One region of the Streptomyces sp. NBC_01689 genome, then DNA from elsewhere that is predicted to be linked to it. Evidence: riboswitches for the same ligand, from Rfam matches in the RefSeq annotation. Region 1 holds a riboswitch; the other holds the start of a gene.
What was found. A riboswitch is a leader RNA that binds a small molecule or an ion and turns the genes downstream of it on or off. The one in region 1 is predicted to bind cyclic di-AMP.
Positions count from the first base shown of each region.

Region 2: another riboswitch for cyclic di-AMP. It lies ahead of OG776_RS10040 (LysM peptidoglycan-binding domain-containing M23 family metallopeptidase); the one in region 1 lies ahead of OG776_RS13405 (M23 family metallopeptidase).

Region 1 is NZ_CP109592.1:3,189,436-3,192,635, forward strand. Features, by position in the region: gene OG776_RS13400 (GntR family transcriptional regulator) at 100-795, opposite strand; gene OG776_RS13405 (M23 family metallopeptidase) at 1,076-1,840, opposite strand; cyclic di-AMP (ydaO/yuaA leader) riboswitch at 1,854-2,015, opposite strand; gene OG776_RS13410 (M16 family metallopeptidase) at 2,251-3,200, opposite strand, start outside.
Region 2 is NZ_CP109592.1:2,359,543-2,362,742, forward strand. Features, by position in the region: gene OG776_RS10035 (SGNH/GDSL hydrolase family protein) at 1-384, opposite strand, end outside; gene OG776_RS10040 (LysM peptidoglycan-binding domain-containing M23 family metallopeptidase) at 612-1,472, opposite strand; cyclic di-AMP (ydaO/yuaA leader) riboswitch at 1,476-1,634, opposite strand; gene OG776_RS10045 (tyrosine-protein phosphatase) at 2,060-2,857, shown strand; gene OG776_RS10050 (DUF6126 family protein) at 2,934-3,050, opposite strand; gene OG776_RS10055 (helix-turn-helix domain-containing protein) at 3,083-3,200, opposite strand, start outside.

The DNA of each region.
Region 1 (3,200 bases):
GCCCGCCCGAAATCAATGGGCGGGCCCTTCGCTTTTCCGTATTCCGGGCAGCAGAAATAATCTCCCGCGAATTACCTCTCTTTGTATACGGCCCCCGTGTTAATGACGCAGGCCCGTCATGTTTACGGGATGTTGCGAAGTCCTCACACGGTCCGGGCGCTCTCCCCCGCCGGGGAACCTGAGCCGGTGCGCGGCCGTGGCGCGCTCGGTGTGCAGCACCGTGACGGCCCGGGCCCGTTCGCCGTCGCCGCGCGCCACCGCGTCCACGATGCCGCCGTGCTCGGCCCAGGACTCCACCGGGTCGGCGGGCGCCTCGACCGTGTACATCCAGGCGATCTTGTGCCGCAGCTGGGCCAGCGTGGAGGTGAGCGCGGGGCTCCCGGAGGCCTGTGCGAGCGTCTCGTGGAACCAGCCGCCCAGGGAGCGCAGATCCTCGCTGTTGCCCTTCCTGGAGCGCTCCTGGCCCAGCCTGACCAGGCCACGCAGCACCTTGAGGTGGGCCTCGGTGCGCCGCTGGGCGGCCCGGAAGGCGCCCAGCGGCTCCAGCAGCATGCGCATCTCCAGCAGGTCCGCGGCCTCCTGCTCGGTGGGCTCCGCCACACACGCGCCCGCGTGCCGGCGGGTGACGACGAACCCCTCGGCCTCCAGGGTGCGCAGCGCCTCGCGCACCGGGACGCGCGAGACGCCGTAGCGGCGCGCGAGCAGTTCCTCGGTGAGCCGGCCGCCGCGCTCGTAGACACCCGCGACGATGTCGTCGCGGATCGCCGTGCATACCGAGTGCGCGGGAATGCGCATGACCGGACCTCCGCCTTAATCCCCGCGAAACGCGGTCGATCGACGCTCTTTCGGCGACTCTATTGCAGCGGACCGGAATTTCCGACGGCGGGCCGGAATCATGGATATTTTTTGGACAGACAGCAGTTCGAAACGCCGAAGCCCCGGCTCGGGCGAGCCGGGGCTTCGGACGTACGGACACCGGACGTGTGAACGTACGGACGCCTCGCGCCGGTGGTACGGACAGCGGGGGCATGCCGGACGCACGGACGCCGGGCGTCGGCCGTACGGGCGCGACGGGTCAGACGTTCACGCCGTGCGAGCGGAGGTAGGCGACCGGGTCGATGTCGGAGCCGTACTCCGCCGTGGTGCGCGCCTCGAAGTGGAGGTGCGGGCCGGTGGTGTTCCCGGTGGCACCGGAGAGGCCCAGCCGGCCGCCGGGCGTGACGGTCTGGCCGACGGAGACCTCGATGGACGACAGGTGGCCGTACATCGTGTACGTGCCGTCGTGCATCCGCAGGACGATCTGGTTGCCGTAGGCGCCGCCCCAGCCCGCCGTGACCACCGTGCCCGCGCCGACCGCGTGAACCGGGGTGCCGGACGCGGCGTGGAAGTCGACACCGGTGTGACTGCCGGAGGACCAGAGGCTGCCGCCGGCCTTGTAGCCCGTGGAGACGTACGAGCCGGGGATCGGCAGGACGAAGGTGTTGAGACGCTTGCGCTCGGCGGCGCGGGCGGCGCGCTCCTTGGCCTCGCGCTCCTTCTTCGCCTCCTCGACGGCCCGCTTGCGCGCGGCCTGTTCGGCCTTCCGGCGGGCCGCGGCCTCGTCGGCGGCCCGCTGCTGCGCGGCGGCCTGCGCGTCGATCTGGACGGCGACGGTGTCGCCCATGGTGACGGCCTGGGTCAGCCCGGTCTGCTCGACGGAGCTGTCCGCGGCCAGGGCCGGAGCGGCCAGGGTGCCGATGACACCGGTGGTGGTGAGCGCCGCGACGCCGACGGCGTTCGAGGTGGTGCGCTTCACGCGGCTCGGCCGACGGTGTTTCCCGGGGCCACAGGTGAACGCCATGTAGGGGCTCGGTCCTTTCCTTCCCTCTCGCCTACCGGGTTAGCTGACGGGTTCGGAGCAGGAAGGTCTCCTACGGAAGTCCTCACGGGGAGGAGGCCCGATTCACCCCAGGGACTGCGTACGGGTCCCCGGCTCCCCTGGCTCGCGCCGTACGGGGACTCGGCGATGACTGTCCGGTGCCGCGGACGCGGCGCACTGCCTGACGAACAGCCGGACCGACGCTAAGGGGGCCGTCTTTCGATCGACAAACGGAACACGGTTTTTGTAGTGCATGCCACAGGGCGTAAAGGCAACCTCCCTGCCAATACGGACAAATGGAGGGTGTTGTCGGGGCAAAAGGGGGCCCGGGTGACTCTTCGGTCACCCGGGCCCCTGGAGTCGCGTCGTCCGCCGCGCCTCGTGCCGCGCCGCTACTCAGCGGCCACGACGGTCACTTCACCGATGCCGAGGTCCTTGACGGGCTCCTCGATCTGCGCGGCGTCGCCCACCAGGACGGTGACCAGACGGTCCACCGGGAAGGCGTTCACCGCGGCCGCGGTGGCCTCCACCGTGCCGGTCGCGGCGAGCTGCTGATACAGCGTCGCCTGGTAGTCGTCGGGCAGGTACTGCTCGACCTGGTCGGCGAGCGTGCCCGCGACGGCCGCGGCGGTCTCGAACTTGAGAGGCGCCACACCCACGAGGTTCTGCACGGCGACGTCCCGTTCGGCGTCCGTCAGACCGTCCGCGGCGAGGGTGCGCAGCACCTTCCAGAGGTCGTCCAGCGCCGGCCCGGTGTTCGGGGTGTCCACGGAACCGCTGATGGCGAGCATCGCGATGCCCGTGCCGTCCGGGGCGGAACGCATCACCTGGCCGAACGCCCGCACCCCGTAGGTGTAGCCCTTCTCCTCGCGCAGCACCCGGTCCAGCCGCGAGGTGAGGGTGCCGCCGAGGCAGTACGTGCCGAGCACCTGGGCCGGCCACACCCGGTCGTGCCGGTCCGAGCCGACCCGGCCGATCAGCAACTGCGTCTGGACCGCGCCGGGGCGGTCCACGATGACCACCCGTCCGGTGTCGTCGGCGGTGACCGGCGGCACCGGGCGCGGTTCGCCGGTGGAACCGGTCCAGGCGCCGAGCGTCTCGGCGAGCAGCCCGTCGAGGTCCACGCCGGTGAGGTCGCCGACGATGACGGCGGTGGACGTCGCCGGCCGCACGTGCCGGTCGTAGAAGGCGCGGACACCCGCCGCGTCGATCTTCTGGACGGTCTCCTCCGTGCCCTGCCGGGGACGGGACATCCGCGAGCCGGCCGGGAACAGCTCCCTGGAGAGCTCCTTGGCCGCGCGGCGGGCCGGGTTGGCGCTCTCGTGCGGGATCTCGTCGAGCC
Region 2 (3,200 bases), 830 kb from region 1:
CTTGAGCACCGGGACGCCACGGGTGTCGAAGCCGGTCGTCACCATGACGGTGCCGACGGCGGAGGTGAGGTCGGCGACGGCGCGCTCGAAGCGCTCCGCCACCTCGTCGGGGTCGGTGCCGGGCCGGATGATGTCGTTGCCGCCCGCGCAGAAGGAGACCAGGTCCGGGGCGAGTTCCTTGGCCCTCCCGAGCTGGTCCTCGACGACCTGGTCGAGCAGCTTCCCGCGGACCGCGAGGTTGGTGTAGGTGAAGTCGCCCTCCGGCTGCCGGTCCGCGAGCAGGACCGCGAAACGGTCCGCCCAGCCGACGAAGGCTCCTTCGGGGCCGGGGTCGCCGACGCCTTCGGTGAAGCTGTCCCCCACCGCCACGTACGACCCGATCACCGCTCTGTTGTCACTCTTCGAATCGTCTGCCACGTCGAGCCATGATTCACCTTGGGATGTGAGCTACGCGACCGTAGGAATGGGTTGACGGGTGGTGATATAAGCCACTCATAAAGAATGGCCGAAATCCGGAATAGGGCTTCCCCAGGCGTGGTTGAACAGCCGACACACCGCGGGCCGGACCCCTTGCTTCAAGGGGTCCGGCCCGCGGGACGTGTGGGGGTGCGTCAGCCGACGACGACGCCGTGCGCGCGCAGGTACGCGACCGGGTCCAGGTCCGAGCCGTAGTCCGGTGTCGTGCGGATCTCGAAGTGCAGGTGCGGACCGGTGACGTTGCCGGTCGCGCCGGAGAGGCCGATGCGCTGCCCCACGGTCACGCTCTGCCCCGCCGAGACGGAGAGCGCGGACAGGTGGGCGTACTGCGAGTACCGGCCGTCGGCGTGCTGGATGACGACCTGGTTGCCGTAGGCGCCGCCCCAGCCGGCCGAGACGACCGTGCCCGCGGCGACGGACCTGACCGTGGTGCCGGTCGGGACCACGAAGTCCACACCGGTGTGATAGCCGCTCGACCACATGCTGCCGGGCACCTTGTAGCCGGTGCCGATGGTGGCCCCTTCGACCGGGAGGGTGTACGCCGCGGCGGCGGCCTGGGGAGCCTTGGCGGCGGCCTCGACCGCGGGCCCGACGGAGGTCGGGGTGGCGGTGGACACGGACGAGTGCGTGGTGTCCGGCCCCGCGATCGTCAGCTTCAGACCGGGCCGGATCGCCGCCGGATCGGCGCCCACGACCGCGCGGTTGTCGGCGTAGAGCTTCTTCCAGCCGCCGCTGACGTGCTGACGGTCGGCGATCTTCGCGAGCGTGTCACCGGCCTTCACGACATAGGTCTTCTCCACCGCGGTTCCGGCGGACACGGAGACCGTCGCGATCTTCTGCGCGGCGGACGGGACGGCGGCCGCCGGGGCCGCGGCGTGGGCGCAGACGGCCCCCATCAACGGCAGTGCGAGCGCGGCACCACCGGTGCCGGCCACGGCGATCGAGCGGGGCAGACGCAGGAACTTGGGACGACGGTGCTTACCCTTCGCGGGCATGGCGCATTTCCTCTCCGGCGCCTGCGAGGTGAGCTGTCGGGTGCGGACTGGAGATGTCCGGCCGCGCGACGGCACGGCTGTACCCCTAGCCGTTCCGGAGACCGGAACAGGCGCGATACCTGTGGGTCCCCCGCTCCTGCCGTGTACGGGTGAGTGCGGATTCCGGGCGGCGGCAGGATTGGGCGTCCGTCCGGATTGAGGGCGAACGTAGGCGAGGGACCGGCGCGGCGACAACCGTCCGCGAACCCGGTACGCACCTCTTTCTTGATCGATGCCCTGATTGCCCGTCACCCTCCGTGCACGAAGAGCCCTCCACCCGGGTCCCCGCCCGGCCGCACGGGCGCACCGGAAATCGGATGCCGCAACGCATCGTCACATGTATGACGCTGCTCACGCACGTCACCCCATGAGTGCATATTCCAGGGCCAGTTCCATCACATCCGACAGATTGCACATATGGGACCTATGGGTGATATCAACCCTGTGGACAACTCATTGCCCCAGGAACCCATGTCGTATCGTCGAGAGGCGATTCCCGTCGGCGGGCGACGACGAGCGGTGCCGACGGACCTATGGGAGGAGCCCCCGTGACGCAGCAGGTCCCGTCGACCGAGCCCGAACTGACCGGCGTGCGCAACTTCCGGGACGTGGGCGGCCTGCCCACCGTGGACGGCCGGCGGGTGCGGCCCGGGCGGCTGTTCCGCAGCGGTCACCTCGCGCACGCCACGCCGGAGGACACCGCGTTCCTCTCCTCCCTCGGGCTGCACACCGTCTTCGACTTCCGCAACGCCTCGGACCAGAAGCTGGAGGGGCCGGACGTCGAGCTTCCGGGTGTGCGGAACGTGAATCTGCCGCTGACCGACCCGGCCGACGGCAGCGAGTTCTGGAAGATGGTCCGCGACGGCGAGCTGGACCAGCTCCGCGCCCACCTCGGCAACGGCGGAGCGGCGGCCCGGATGATCGGCTCGTACCGCGCGATCATCACCGAGCGGACCGCCGAGCACACCCAGGTGCTGCACGCCCTGGCCGAGGACAGCGTGCCCGCGCTGATGCACTGCGCGGCGGGCAAGGACCGCGCGGGCCTGTCCATAGCCGTGACGCTCCTCGCCGTGGGCGTCGAGCGCGACGCGATCGTCGCCGACTACCTGGAGTCGAACGCCCGGCACCGCCGCTACAAGGTCCACCGCAACGGCACCTCCGACGCGGCCCGCTCCCCCGAGGTCATGGAGCTGCTCAGCCCGCTGTTCGACGCGCGGGTCGAATATCTGACGGCGGCCTTCGAGACGATCGAGGAGACCTGGGGCGGTGTCGACGGCTATCTGGAGAAGGCCCTGCGCCTGACCCCGGAGCTGCGCGACCGGCTGCGCGAGCGCCTCCTCGACTGACGTCGGCGCCCGTACGTACGGCCGCGCCCGTACAGCCATGTGGACACGGCCGTACGGGCACGGGTCGGTCCCGGCTCTACTGGTTCTGCGCTCCCAGCGTGAACAGCAGGTAGATGAAGGCCGCGAAGAGGTGGCCGACAGCGACGTAGATGATCAGCCGCACCCACAGCGCACGGGGGAACTTGTCCTCCATGGACCGCCGGGGGCCGGGCTCCGTGGGTTCCGTCATGACGTCTCTCCCAGGGTCGGGTGCGCCGCCGCCGGGCCGAGGCACAGCGCGGCGGCGGGGCTCTGCAGCAGGGTGTGTACGAAGAGGAGATCGGCCCCCGCCTGGTCGGCGGCG